2 linked regions of the Roseimicrobium gellanilyticum genome follow. The protein of the gene in region 2 interacts with the protein of the main gene of each other region in a pairwise test. Links are inferred from orthologs where the notes say so. Each region holds a gene or a part of one and is shown on either strand. Other genes may lie near its edges.

Region 1 (6,834 bases), on a different replicon or contig from region 2:
GGGATTGACCATCTCCTGCGCTCTTTCAGAGCGCGATTCCGTTCCTGGCATACCCAGGGTGTCGGTCGCTCAGGCTCCCTAACCCTGGGCTGGGCTCCTGCTGTCTTTCAGACAGCGAGTTCCAAGGCACTGGCAAAGATGAAGGGAGTTCTGAGGGCAGTGGGTTCTAGTGTTTGGAAACGTCGCTGGGTTCGGAAGGGGACTGCCGGATTCGCGGTATTATTGCTGGGCTGCCTCCTCGCCTACGCCCTCTGCCCCAAACCCGCTCTCTACCCTCCCGGCCTCACCTTCTCTCGCGCATTACTCGACCGTGACGGCAAGGTAATCCATCTCACGCTGGCTGGGGATGCCCGCTACCGTCTGCACACCCCACTCGCGGAGATCAGTCCGGATCTCATCGAGGCGACACTGCTCCTGGAAGACCGGCACTTCCATTCGCACCCGGGAATCAATCCACTGTCGCTCGGCCGTGCTTGCTGGGGTGTGGTGACGGGTACGCGACGTGGCGGTGCCTCCACCGTGACGATGCAACTGGCGCGACTTCGCTATGACCTCTCCACGAAATCCTTCTCAGGAAAATTCGTCCAGATGCTGCGGGCACTGCAACTCGAGAGGCACTATTCGAAAGAAGAAATCCTGGAGGCATATCTCAATCTCGCCCCCTACGGAGGCAACGTGGAGGGCATCGGCGCAGCATCACTGCTCTGGTGTGGGAAGTCCGCAAAAGATCTCACACCACGAGAAGCCGTGAGCCTCAGCGTGCTGCCCCAGAGCCCCACGCGGCGTCGACCGAAAATCTCCGGAGGCAATGATGCCCTTGCCGCTGCCCAGTTCCGCCTCTGGCAGCGTTGGCAGGAAGCTCATGGCCTGCGCGCAGACGGACTCGATGCCACTTTCGTCCTGCAGCCAGAAGCCAAGCCTCCCCGCGAGGCCCCACACCTCGCTCGCCGCTTGTTGGCAGACGCCACGACACCCGGCACCATCCAGTATCCCCCTCTCTCCACCACCATCGATCTCGGCATGCAGAAGCAGATCGAGAGCTCGCTTCGCGACTATCTCTCCGTGCGTCGCGAGGTCGGTATGACCAACGCCTGTGCCTTGCTCGTGCACGCTCCCACTCGCGAGGTGCTCGCCTATGCAGGCTCCGCCAGTTTCCTGAATGTGGACATCTCAGGCCAAGTCGATGGCATCACCGCCCGCCGCTCACCCGGCTCCGCATTGAAGCCCTTCATCTATGCGCTCGCTCTGCAACAGGGCCTCCTTCACCCGCGCAGCCTCTTGCGTGATGGCCAGGTCGCTTTCGGTGACTACAACCCCGAGAACTTCGACCGCGAATTCACCGGTCCCATCTCCGCGGAGGATGCACTCTTCCGAAGTCGCAACATTCCCGCGGTCGCCCTCACGCGAAAGCTGGCCGAGCCGGGCCTTTATGGTTTCCTGAAACAGGCGGGCGTCTCCCTGCCGCGTCCCGCAGACCACTATGGCCTCTCGCTTCCCCTCGGTGGCGCCGAGGTGAGCATGGAAGAACTGGCTTCCATGTACGCCATGCTGGCTACGGATGGCACTCCCCGTGCGTTGCGCTATTCTCACGCGGCCCCTGTTTCGCACCCTTCCGGAAACGCACTCCTCATTCCCGAAGCCTGCTTCCTCGTGCGCCGCATGCTCGCTTCACGTGAAGAGGAAGCCGGACTCAGCGACCCCACCATCTCATGGAAGACTGGCACCTCCCACGGCTTCCGCGATGCCTGGGCCGCAGGCATTCGCGGTGAATATGTGTGCGTGGTGTGGATCGGGAACTTCAACGGCAAATCCAATCCCTCCTTCATCGCGCGTAAATGCGCGGCACCCCTGCTCTTCGAAATCTTCCATCGCCTGCGCCTTCCGTGGCATCGCGACGTGCCACCGGAGGGCGTGCGTGAAGTGCAACTCTGCGCTGTATCCGGACAAATCCCCACACCGCACTGCCAGCACTGCCGCATGGGTTGGTTCATTCCTGGGAAGTCGCCCATCGCGCCGTGTGATATCCATCGTGAAGTGCTGATCGACCAGGGCACCGGCCTGCGCGTCATCGCCGATGACGGTAAGCGCGACCTGCGCCGCGAAGTGTATGAGTTTTGGCCGCCCGACATGCTGGCGCTCTTCCGACTGGCAGGCGTGCCGCGTCGTGAGGCACCTCCGTTGGAAGCGAGCACCGTGGCCCTGCGCGCCGCACAGTCACAAGACATCCCGCGCATCGTGTCGCCACAACCGAGGCTGACGTATTCATTGCGGGTGAATGACTCCAGCAAGCAGGTCATTCCACTTCGAGCCGAGACGTCCGCCGGTGTGCGCACCATCTTCTGGTTTGCAGGAGCGAAGTTCCTGGGCAGCAGCACGCCCGCAGAATCCTTGCTCTGGAAAGCTACGGCAGGCTCATGGAAGCTCCATGTGCTGGACGATCATGGTCGCAGCTCCACCTGTGAGGTGAAGGTGGAGATGGTGGAGTGAATGGCTGAGCTGACAATGACGCCAGCTGGGAGCCAGCGCTCCCAGGGCCACTACGGGATGAACTTGTGCAGCGGACTCTTCTCCGTGAGCCAGGGTTTCAACTCCATCCACGGAATGGTGTACTGCACATTGCCGCGGGCATAGGCGGAGACTTCATAGGGATTGAAGTGCACCACAAAACCGCCGGGTGAGAGGAACCAGGTGAACTTGCCTTCCTCGTATTCTACCTCGCCCAGGCTGAGACCGGCGTCTGGACCAATTTCTTCAGCGGGTGCCAAGCCTTCTGCCTTGTGCAACTTTTCCACCCCAAGCTTTGGCAGCGCTTTCAAGAACTCTGGCTTGAAGAGTGCTGCCAGGGTGAGTTCAGCGCCGGTGTTCGTGTCGAAGGTGTGAAACTCAGTGACGCTGTTGGGATGTGCGCCGCCCATGTAGTCGGAAGTGATGTGTTCGGTGCAAAGCACGCCATTCGCATTCAGCCGCACTCCGGAAATGTAGTTCAGGCTCCACTTCTCCTGATTCGCGATCATGTCGTCATCACGCTCTGCCAGCATCGCTTTGCTGATGTCCTCCAGCGTGGCGGGTTTCTCCGGTTTCTTCTTTTTGGATGCCTCCTCCTGGGATCCGTCTTCCTCGACCTCCGCCTCCTTGAAGGTGGCCACGACTGATTGGCGCAGCGTCTGATTGATCTTCTCCGCGCCTTTGACTCCGCTCACCTCCACCACCGTCGCGGTATGTTCCAGGCTGGAGAGGCCTTTCGTCGTGCGCTCCTGCCAGGAGGACTCCAGCGCATGCACCTTGATCCTGGCGGAGCCCTGGGGTGCGAAGGGAGTCAGCGTGAAGGGCAGCTTCTTCTTGCCTTCGCCATCACTCCAGGTGCCGCTGATGGTGCCGTCATCGTTCAGCTTGCCGCTGAAGGAGCCAGTCTGTTCATAGCCCTTCTTCGCACCGGCGTAGATTTGTTCATCCAGTTTAATCTCATGCCAGCCAGCGTCATTGCCCCATAACGTGATGAGCGTGCCCTTACTCTCGTACCAGTACTGACCGCGGAAGACATATTCGCCCCCGTGCAGACCACGGGTCGGTTCGCATTCGAGTTGCATCTGGATCGCCAACTTCTCCCCGATGGTCCCCTTGTACTGACGGCTGAAGGCATCTGGCCACCTCTCCTCCGGCTCACCCTCCTGGGAAACGCCGATGGTTGCAGTGGTCAGCAGGAGGGAGAGGAAAAGGGCGAGTCGCATGAAAATCAGCGGCAGCGGGTAAAGGTTAGCTGACGGCGGCTGCCAGTCCTTCCATGGCGACCTTCATATCGGGCGGTCCGTAGGCAGAGGTCCCGCAGACAAAGAGATTGGCGCCGTGTCGTTTCGCGATGGGGGCCGTGTTCACATAGATGCCGCCATCCACCTCCAGGTGGTAGCGCAGGTTGTGGGTGTCGCGATATTTTTTCGCCTCCAGAAGCTTCGGCATGGTCTCCGCCTCCATGAAGGCCTGTCCGCCGAAGCCGGGTACCACGGTCATGATGAGCAGCAGGTCAATCATGCCGAGGTAGGGTTTCACCGCCTCAAAGGGGGTTGCCGGATTCAGCACCAGTCCGGCCTGCACACCAGAGGAGCGGATGCGCTTCAGGGTGGTCTCCACATCCGTGTTGTACTCCGCTTCCACGTGGATGCTGATGTTGTTCGCACCGGCTTTCACAAAACGGTCCAGATAGTGGTCCGGGCGGTGGATCATGAGGTGCACGTCGAGGAACATTTCCGTGTGCTTCCTCACTGCCTGCACCATGGCCGGGCCAAAGGAGATATTGTCCACGAAGTTCCCGTCCATCACGTCCAGATGCAGCCACTTGGCGCCGGCATCTTCAGCGCGCTTCACCTCAGAGGCGACATTGGCGAAATCAGCGGCGAGCAGGGAGGGGAGGATAAGGGGCGTATGGCAGTCCATGGGTCTCGCCCAGTATGCGGACAACCTGAGGGATCGCAACGGCCTCGTTCTGACAGTTCAGCCTTGGGGAGGGGGAGTCTCGTCGGGCTGGTCCGGCACCGGAGCCCGCTTCCCTCCAAAAGCCGCCCGGAGGCGCTTGTCGGACGAACTTTCCTTCCGGCGAATGGATGCCGGGGCGACTTTCAGCCCAGACAGACGGCGCGCCTCTCGCCCCTTCTCCCAATCTTCGAGGGTGATGGGCTCATTCATCCGGATGATCGGAGGCTTTGAGTCGTCAGTCATGGCTTACACGGACGTTGCACCCTTCGCCCCAACCATGCAAACTAACCTCTCCCCCCTCCCTTCCCGCGAAACCGCTTCACGTTTCACGGGTTTGGTCTGTGCTCCACCGCCCCCATTTCATGATTTCGTGGTTCGCCCGCAACAGTGTCGCCGCCAACCTGCTGATGCTTGCAGTGATTGTCGCCGGCGGCTGGACGCTTTGGGCGGAAAAGATCCCCCTGGAGGTCTTCCCGGAAATCCCCTCCCGGATGGTCAACATCAACGTCCCGTACCCGGCTTCCGACCCGGAGGAGGTCGAGGAGATGATCGTCGTCAAGATCGAGGAGGCCATTTCAACGGTCGCAGGCATCAAGGAGATCAACTCCCTCGCTTCGTCCAGCGGAGCGTCTATCTGGGTCGAGGTGGAGGAGGGGCTTGACCCTCGACAGGTGCTGGAGGATATCAAAATTCGCACAGACGCCATCCCTGAGTTTCCGGAAGAGGCGGAGAAGCCCGTCATTCAGGTGGAGGATGAAAGGCGCTCGGTCATCACCGTCGTGATCGCGGCGGACATGAGCGAGCGTGATCTGCGCCGTCTCGGCGAGCAGGTGCGGGACGAGCTCGCCTCCCAGCCTGGCATTTCCTACGTGTCACTGGCTGGCTCACGGCCTCTTGAGATCGCCATCGAAGTCTCCGAGGAGACGCTGCGGAAGTACGGTCTCACGCTGGAGTCCATCAGTTCCGCGATTCGCAATGCCGCCATCGACCTCCCTGCGGGTGTCGTGCGCACGGAGTCCGGAGACGTTTCCATCCGCACCAAGGGGCGAGCTTACACCGGCGACGACTACGCGAATGTGGTGGTCCTCACGCGGCCGGATGGCTCCAAGCTCACACTGGGCGAAATCGCCAAAATTGAGGACGGCTTCAATGAGAACCTCCTCTATGCCCGCCTGAACGGAAAACGGTGTGTGGTGGTGAATGTGATGCGCGAGGGCAACCAAAACGCCATCACCATCGCGGAGAATGTGAAGAAGTACGTCGAGGAGGCCCGCCACCGCATGCCGGATGGTGTGAGCATCGAGTTCTGGAATGACCGCGCGAAGATTGTGAAGGGGCGCATCGACCTGCTTCTGGACAATGCCCGGAGCAGTCTCATCCTCGTGTTGCTTTGCATCGGCCTCTTCCTGCGATTGGAGTCGGTGTTCTGGATTGTCGTGGGCCTGCCGGTCTCCTTCCTTGGCGCCTTCGCGCTGATGCCTTATTTCGACATCACGATCAATATCTCCACGCTATTCGGATTCATCCTCGTGCTGGGCATTGTGGTGGATGATGCCATCGTGATCAGTGAGCACGTGGACACCTTGCGAAGGCAGGGCATGCCACCTCTTCAGGCAGCGATCGAGGGCACCAAGCGCATGGCGGTGCCCATTACCTTTGGTGTGCTCACCACGGTGATGGCGTTCCTCCCCATGGTCTTTGAGGCCAGCGACATGGGTAAAATGTTCGTGCCCATTGCTCTCGTGTTCATCATGGTGATGCTCATCGCGCTGGTGGAGACGAAGATCATTCTCCCCGCGCACCTCGCGCATCCCATCCGGCCACTGGAGAAGGTGGGGCACCTGCTGGATCCCTTGCATCGCGGAGCGGACCGGGCTCTCGAGGGGTTCGTGAATCGCGTCTACAGGCCCTCGCTGAGGTTCTGTCTGGAGCATCGCTACACGGTGCTGGCGTGCAGCTTCGGTGGACTCGCCATCCTGTGCGGCATGTTCTTCAGCGGGCGCATCCAGTATGTGCAGTTTCCCCGCATCGCCAGTGAGCGCATCGAGGCGCGCCTCACCATGCTGGAGGGTACGCCCTTCGAGGTGACGGATGGGCACATCAATCGCATCTATGAAATCGCTGAGCAGATGCGGAAGGAATACGTGGGGCCGGATGGCACGCCAGTGATTCGGCACATCATTGCCACCACCGGGACCACGCGTCTCACCTCCAGCTCAGGCAGCGGCGGGCAGGCGCACATTGGTGAGGTGAATATCGAAACCTATGGCCCTGAGGAACGCACCATGAAGGTGAATACCGTGGACATGGCCAATGAGTGGCGCAAGCGCATCGGCACCATCGTGGGAGCAGAGGAGGTGAGCTTCC
Region 2 (7,944 bases):
GACCATCACAGGGGCTAACTTCATGCATGAGTTCAGAGAGCTTCGCAGAAATCCATTCTAGCGCGCCGGAAGCACTCTCTCCTGAAATTCGAGCCTTTCTCGAACGTCGCCTGACTCTGCATGAGCAGCATCCGGCGGCTGTTCGTACCATTGATGAAGTCACGGTAGGCATCAGGTTGTTGAAGGAGAGGCTGAGGACACAAGCTGAAAAGTCGGTAGCTGCGAATGGATGGAGGGTAGACTCTGCCATGTAGGAGTTGGCCTGTGTCGGGCAACTGACCTACTTGCCAGTCACTCCGTGCTTTCCCGCTTTTAAACTCACATCACTTTCCCACTCGGACGCTTCGTGTTCTCAAGGAGGTGCTTCACGATGTGGTCCACGGTCACGCCTTCCGCTTCGGCGTGGAAGGTGGGCACGAGGCGGTGGCGCAGCACGGGGGTGGCCAGGGCCTCCACGTCATCCATGGTTACATGCGTGCGACCGCGCAGCAGGGCACGCACCTTGCTGGAGAGGATGAGATGCTGGCTGGCACGCGGGCCTGCGCCCCAGCCGACCATTTGCTTCACATAGCTGCTCACGCCGGCCTCAGTGGTGCGCGTGGCACGCACCAGGTCGAGCACGAAGTCCGTCACGTGATCCGGCACCGGCACACGACGCGCGAGTGCCTGCGCCTGCTGCAGGTCCTCACCACTCAGCACGGGTTGGATGTCATCCCCTGCGATGCCAGTGGTGCGGGCCAGAATCTCGCGTTCATCATCACGGGTGGGATAGGCGACTCTGATGAGAAAGAGGAAGCGGTCTTTTTGCGCTTCGGGCAGGGGATAGGTGCCTTCCTGCTCAATCGGGTTCTGCGTGGCAAGTACGAAGAAGGGTCTGGGCAAGATGAAGGTCTCCTGACCTACGGTCACGCTGCGCTCCTGCATGGCTTCCAGCAGCGCAGCCTGAGTCTTGGGCGGAGTACGGTTGATTTCGTCCGCCAGGATGATCTGGGAGAAGATGGGGCCTCGCAAAAAGACCATCTTGCGGCGGCCAGTCTGCTCATCTTCCTGGATGATTTCTGTGCCGGTGATGTCCGCCGGCATGAGGTCCGGGGTGAACTGGATACGGCGGAAGGTGAGATGGATGGCGTCGGCGAAGGATTTGACGAGCAGCGTTTTTGCCAGTCCCGGTACGCCTTCCAGAAGGGCGTGGCCTCCCGCAGCCATGGCAATGAACACCTGCTCAATCACGTCTTCCTGACCCACAATTCGCTTCGAGAGCTCGGCGCGCAGCTTTTGGTAACCGTTGACCAGTTGAGAGGCCGCCTGGGAATCTGAGATGTCGGGCATGGGGGATGATCAGTGGTCAGTTTACGTTCCTTAACCGGGCAAACTTACAGGCTCCCCGGACAATCAATATCCATTCAAGGCCGAAAAGCTCGATCCGCCCGCTTCGCATCGTTCTTGTGTTCACACAAGGATTTTGCCACGGGCAGGAGGAAAAAAGAAGGATGGAAGATGGGAGGGGCTTGGCAGCCCAAAGGAGCGGGTTCCAAAGTAGCCTCGGCTTCAGCCGAATTGGAATCTACCCACTACGCGAACTTCCACCCTGACGCGTTCCTGATTCGACGAAAGTCGAAACCACTTTGCTACAGCCACTTGTGCGCCTTTGCGATCAGCTTGGTCGAGGCGGCGTCGCGGCATTCCGCGAGATTGTCATTGGCTGTCACGTTGATGCTCAGGTCGCGGATGATGCCATCGCTCAGGCGGTAGATCCATCCATGAACGCTGAGGTCTTGTCCGCGTTCCCACGCACCTTCCACCACCGTGGTCTGGCACACGTTCATCACCTGTTCCACCACGTTGAGTTCGCACAGGCGATCCACTCGGGCGTCCTCGTCTTCGATCTTATCGAGCTGGAAGTTGTGCTTCTGCTGCACATCCTGCACGTGGCGCAGCCAGTTGTTGATGAGGCCCAGCTTCATGTTCTGCATGGCCGCGCGCACGCCGCCGCAGCCGTAGTGGCCCACCACAAGGATGTGTTTCACCTTCAGCACTTCCACAGCGTACTGCAGCACGCTGAGGCAGTTCAGGTCGGTATGCACCACCACATTCGCCACGTTGCGGTGCACGAAAAGTTCCCCCGGTGCCATGCCCACGATTTCATTCGCCGGCACGCGGCTGTCTGAGCAGCCAATCCACAGGTACTGGGGCACCTGCTGCTCCACCAGTCGCATGAAGAACTCCGGGTCCTCCGCTCGCATGGATTCTGACCAGGCACGATTTTGGGAGAGCAGGGGAGTCAGGGGAGGTGTTGGCATTGCAATCTTGTGGTTAGCAGCGCGCGGGCCAATTGCAAATGGCGCGGCAGGCAACATGCCACGCGAGCCTGTGTGAAATGCAGAGCTCGCGAAGGGATTTCTCCTTCGCGGGACTTCGCCGGGCGCTACTAGAGCTACCTACTTCCTGCTCAGCTTGTAAAACAACCGCACACCCACCGCGGTAAACAGCAGCGTCGGGAGCCACATCAAGATGTGGGGATACGCGCCGCGCTTCTCCGCCAGGTTGGACGCGAGAATCACAAACACCTGATACGACACAGCCACCAGAAGGCTGAGGGCAAAGCCGATGGAGGTCTCACGGCGCTGGGCAGTGACGGCGAGAGGGATGCCCACGAGGCAGAACACGATCGCCACAAGGGAGAAGCTGTACCGCAGGGAGATTTCGGTGCGCACTGCGGAGATCAGGGACTTCGTCATCGGCTGGCCATTCACCACGCTGACACCGGTCTTCACCTCCGTCCAGAGGTCGTCGGTGCTCTTCATGCTGTTCGAGACACGCTCTGTCTTGGCCTTCAGCTCACTGAGGGGGAAGGAAATCGCAAACTCCTTCGCATACAGCGGTTGGAACTTCGCGCTCGGGTCATCTTCCACAGGAGCGGCGGGCACTGTCGCTGCGGCGGCGGTTGCAGCGCTTGGGGCGGGCGGGGCTTCGTCTGCCTTGGTGGTTTCGATCTGGCAATCGTAGAGGCGCAGGATGAAGTCCGTCACGCCAGGCGTCACTTCCACCTCGGCACGTTCCGCGCGGATGTAGCGCTCCATGTTGCCCAGGGTGGTCTGCACAATCTCCACGTCCCAGAGTTTCTTGTCCTTGCGCTTCTTGGTGAAGATGCGGTAGCCGGGAAATTTCTCGAGCACCTTGCCTTCCTGGAAGAGCACGGCGGGATCATCGAGTGCCAGATCGTAGAAGAGGCGCTTGATCTTCGTCTTCGCCATCGGGGCGAGCTGGATGTTCACCCAGAAGCACACGCCGGACATGGCCACGGCAAGGATGAAGACGGGCATGCAGATGCGCCACATGGGCATGCCGGTCATGCGCAGGGCGGTCATTTCATTGTCCGCGCTCATGCGGCCGAACACGAGCAGGATGGCCGTGAGCAGCGCCCAGGGAATGGTGAAAATCAGCGAGTACGGAATGACGTAGCTGATGAACTGCAGCACCGCCAGGATGGGCAGGGAGGAGGTGTCACCCAGCAGGCGCTCCATTTCCTTGAACACGGTGCCCAGCACCATGACCCCGGTGAGCACGAGCACCCCCATGAGGGTGGACCAGGCCACTTGGGAGAAGATGTATCGGTCAAAGATGCGCAGTCTCGGCATCGGTGCAGCAGGGGTCGGCGTTACGTCAGGTTACGTGGCGGGAGGGTGTCCCGGACCAGTTTCTTATTCCTCGAAGTGAAGGATGATCTCTCCGTCCTTTTGCAGGCTCAGCTTGTCGCGAGCCATGGTTTCGAGGTACTCGGGATCGTTCTTGATGAGCTCCAGCTTCTTTTCGAGCTTGGCCACCTTGTGGGCCAGGGCGTCGCGCTGGGTGGTGAGCTCGGTAAGGGTATGTTTCGCGGCCTCCTGCTTCTTCCACTCCAGGCCGGGCCAGAAGTAGATGACCCCGGCGGGGACAAGGAGCAGGAGAAGCGCGTAGCGATTCAGCCGCACCAGACTCTGGAGCAGCGAAGAGCGTTCCGCACCGGAGTGCGTGTCGCTTGCTTCGTCCAGAGTCATGGTGGGATGAGTGTGGATATACTCTACTAGACCTTCATGCGGCCACCGTAGATGGCGTTGTCACCCAGTTCCTGCTCGATGCGCAGAAGCTGGTTGTACTTTGCAATCCGGTCGGAGCGGCTGAGGGAGCCGGTCTTGATCTGTCCGCAGTTCGTCGCGACGGCGAGGTCGGCGATGGTGGAGTCTTCCGTTTCACCGGAGCGGTGGCTGAGCACCGACGTGTAGCCATGGCGATGAGCCAGCTCGACGGCGTCGAAGGTCTCGGTCAGCGAGCCAATCTGGTTCACCTTCACGAGGATGGAGTTCGCCACGCCCTGGTCGATGCCCTTCTGCAGGAACTCGACGTTCGTCACGAAGAGGTCGTCACCCACGAGCTGGGTCTTGGCGCCCATCGCGTCGGTGAGCTTCTTCCAGCCCGTCCAGTCGCTTTCGCCGCAGCCGTCTTCGATCGAGATGATCGGGTACTTCTTCTGAAGTCCCTGGTAGTAGGCCACGATCTCGTCGTCGCTGCGCTCGGACTTGTCGCTCTTCTTGAAGACGTACTTGCCCTTGGCCTTGTCGTGGAACTCGCTGGCGGCCACGTCGAGGGCGAAGAAGATGTCCTGACCCACTTTATAGCCCGCCTTCTCGATGGCCTGGGCGATCACCGCGAGGGCGTCGTCCGCGCTGTCGAGCGTCGGGGCGAAGCCGCCCTCGTCACCCACGGCGGTGTTCAGACCGCGGTCATGGAGGATCTTCTTCAGTGCGTGGAAGACTTCCGCGCCGTAGCGCAGCGCTTCACGGAAGGTCGGCGCGCCCTTGGGCACAATCATGAACTCCTGGAAATCAATCGGGGCATCCGAGTGGGCGCCACCGTTGATGATGTTCATCATCGGCACGGGGAGAACCTTGGCGTTCGGGCCGCCGAGGTACTTGTAGAGGGGCTGGTTCAGAGCGTTGGCGGCAGCCTTGGCCACGGCCATGCTCACGCCAAGGATGGCGTTTGCACCGAGCTTGCTCTTGGTGCTGGTGCCGTCGAGGTCAAGCATCGCCTTGTCGATCAACACCTGTTCGTTGGCGGGCAGACCTTCGATGTGCTCGGCGATGATGTCATTCACATTGGCCACGGCCTTTGTGGTGCCCTTGCCAAGGTAGCGACCCTTGTCGCCGTCGCGCAGTTCCAGCGCTTCATGTTCACCGGTGCTCGCTCCGCTCGGCACTGCCGCGCGGCCCATGACTCCACACTCCAGATACACGTCTACTTCCACAGTAGGATTCCCGCGGGAGTCCAGGATTTCACGACCGATGACTTGAGTGATGAGCAATTCGTCCATTGATGAGGTATTGGTTAAGATAGCTAAAGCTTCTCGGGCTGGCAAGAAGCGACCTTCTCTCGCGGAAAAATGGGGCCATGTCCACCCGAAAACACCCATCTCACGTGCGGAAGTATTTTCCGGCCCGTCAAAAAATCCGTCACATTTGCGCCTTTTTGTACAAGGTGGCCGGGCCGCCTAGGTCGCTCACGGTGAAGGCCTCAGCCACACCACATAGGCGCAGAGGGGCTGGGTTGTGCGAATCCTTGGTGAAGCCATGCCGGGATTCTCCGGAAGTATGGCAAAAAGAAAACCATCCCGCCAGCGGTGAAGATTGAGGATTACGGCATCATCGGAGACACGCAGACGGTCGCCCTCGTCGGGCGGAATGGGTCCATCGACTGGCTCTGTTTTCCCCGGTTCGACTCGGCGGCGTGTTTCGCGGCACTGCTGGGGAAAGAGGAGCATGGTTGTTGGAAGATTGCACCGGCAGAGGATGAAGAGGTCATCGCCACCCGTCGTGCCTATCGCGATGGCACATTGATTCTGGAGACGGAATTTGAAACCGCCGACGGCTGCGTGCGCCTTGTGGATGCCATGCCCATCCGCGAGCGGGATGCCGACATCGTGCGAATCGTGGAGGGGGTGCGGGGTACGGTGCGCATGAAGATGCTGCTCATCGTGCGCTTTGACTATGGGTCCATTGTTCCATGGACGCGACACGTCGACGACCGGTTGGAAGCCGTCGCAGGACCGGATGCATTGAGCCTGTGGAGTGACGTGGAGACCCATGGCGAAGGACTCACGACGGTGGCGGAGTTCGAGATTGGAGAAGGGGAGAGTGTTGCCTTTGATCTTCTCTGGCATGCATCCCACCAGCCGCCGGACAAGCGCGGGAACACCCAGCAGAAAATCAAAGAGACAGAGCAGTGGTGGCTGGACTGGCTCGCAGATGCGCAGTGCGGTGGCGAGTGGTGCAAGGAGATTGAGCGCTCGCTGGTGACTCTGAAGGCGCTCACCTACGCTCCCACCGGTGGCATTGTCGCCGCAGCCACCACGTCCCTGCCGGAGTTCATCGGTGGCGTGAGGAACTGGGACTATCGACTCTGCTGGCTGCGTGATGCCACCTTCATGCTCTATACCCTCATGCAGGGCGGGCACACCTGCGAGGCGCGCGACTGGAGAGACTGGCTCTTGCGCGCCGTGGCTGGTGATCCGGGCAAGCTGCAGATCATGTATGGCCTCGCCGGTGAGCGACGCCTGGAGGAGTACGAACTGCCATGGCTGCCGGGCTATGAAGGCTCCACACCCGTGCGCGTGGGGAATGCCGCCTACAGCCAGTTCCAGTTGGATGTGTATGGCGAGGTGATTGACTCCATGCATCAGGCGCGATGCGCCGGCATCAACTCCGCCCCGCAGTCCTGGGCCATGGAGCGTGCCATCCTGAAGTTCCTTGAGACTGCATGGAAGGAGCCCGACGAAGGCATCTGGGAAGTGCGTGGTCCGCGACGCCACTTCACGCACTCGAAGCTCATGGCATGGGTCGCCTTTGATCGTGCCGTGCAGGCGGTGGAGAGCTTCGGCTTGGAAGGACCCGCCGATGAGTGGAAGCAACACCGCGATGCGCTGCATCGTGAGATCTGCGAACGCGGTTACAACAAGGAAAAGCAGTCCTTCGTGCAGGTGTATGACGGGGATGCCATTGACGCGAGCCTGCTCATGGTTCCGCTGGTCGGATTCCTGCCGCCCGAGGATGAGCGTGTGCAGGGTACCATTGCTGCCGTGGAGCGTGAGTTGCTCGTGGAGGGATATGTGCTGCGTTATCTCAGCGAGGAGTGCTCGCACGTGGATGGACTGCCGCCGGGCGAGGGCGCGTTTCTATTGTGTTCCTTCTGGCTCGCGGACAACTACGCGATGTGTGGTCGCCTCATGGAAGCGCGCGCCTTGTTCGAGAGATTGCTCAAAGTGCGCAACGATTTGGGCCTTCTCGCGGAGCAAGTGGACCCACGCACCGGACGCATGCTGGGAAATTTCCCCCAGGCTTTTTCCCATGTGGGGCTGATCAATACGGCGCGCAATCTCTCGAAGGAAGGTGGGCCTGCACACCAGAGGCCGAAGGCGGGGAAGTAGATTTACGGCTTTGCTGGGCGAGCGAGAACCGTGATCAGGGAGATTTTGAGCCCCTCCACCGAGTTAGGGTTGAAGTACCCATGCTCAATCTGCGCGGAACCATCGCTATCCGTCGAAGGTTTGAGGTTCAGAGAAACATCCACTACCCTGGCAAGAGGGATGTTGCCTTCCTTTCGCACACCCTCTACGCGAACGGTGGCCTGGACGAGAGCCTTGCTGGTACCGTTGTACATGGAGTAGTCGAGACGTGGAGAACCGCTGTTGGCCTCGATGCGCGCGATGAATTGCACCTTCGCCAGGTCCTCTGCGGAGAGCGGTTCGAGCTGTGTAGGCTCCGCGGGCTTGGACTCAACGTCTGGAGAGACCGCGGGATTGTTCGCTTTCTCCCACGCCTCTTGTTCCTTCTCCACGCGCAGGTCTTCCTCTCTTCGCAGGCGGTTGGCCTCCTCATAGGAATAGTACACCTCCCGTGCGCTGCCATTGAA

The links. Proteins that work in one complex are often made in the same cells at the same time.
Region 1: the proteins of eno (region 2) and rpe interact in binary tests that used the Escherichia coli proteins (3 or more experiments, as listed by UniProt). The link is inferred for Roseimicrobium gellanilyticum from one-to-one orthologs.

The regions. Positions count from the first base shown.
Region 1 is NZ_QNRR01000013.1:134,857-141,690, reverse strand. The notes cover bases 2,592-5,479. They hold rpe (ribulose-phosphate 3-epimerase), read right to left. Parts: upstream 4,429-5,479; coding sequence 3,754-4,428; downstream 2,592-3,753. Other genes in these bases: DES53_RS26855 (efflux RND transporter permease subunit), read left to right, coding at 4,830-5,479; DES53_RS26860 (hypothetical protein), read right to left, coding at 4,486-4,710; DES53_RS26870 (RsiV family protein), read right to left, coding at 2,592-3,728. Also shown: tnpA (IS200/IS605 family transposase), read left to right, coding at 1-8; pbpC (penicillin-binding protein 1C), read left to right, coding at 160-2,487; more of DES53_RS26870, read right to left, coding at 2,538-2,591; more of DES53_RS26855, read left to right, coding at 5,480-6,834. UniProt on the Escherichia coli protein: Catalyzes the reversible epimerization of D-ribulose 5-phosphate to D-xylulose 5-phosphate.
Region 2 is NZ_QNRR01000021.1:27,780-35,723, reverse strand. The notes cover bases 3,208-6,020. They hold eno (phosphopyruvate hydratase), read right to left. Parts: upstream 5,351-6,020; coding sequence 4,064-5,350; downstream 3,208-4,063. Other genes in these bases: DES53_RS31345 (glycoside hydrolase family 15 protein), read left to right, coding at 5,657-6,020; DES53_RS31355 (FtsB family cell division protein), read right to left, coding at 3,702-4,037; DES53_RS31360 (LptF/LptG family permease), read right to left, coding at 3,208-3,638. Also shown: DES53_RS31370 (AAA family ATPase), read right to left, coding at 319-1,329; can (carbonate dehydratase), read right to left, coding at 1,629-2,300; more of DES53_RS31360, read right to left, coding at 2,439-3,207; more of DES53_RS31345, read left to right, coding at 6,021-7,459; DES53_RS31340 (hypothetical protein), read right to left, coding at 7,462-7,944. UniProt on the Escherichia coli protein: Catalyzes the reversible conversion of 2-phosphoglycerate (2-PG) into phosphoenolpyruvate (PEP). It is essential for the degradation of carbohydrates via glycolysis.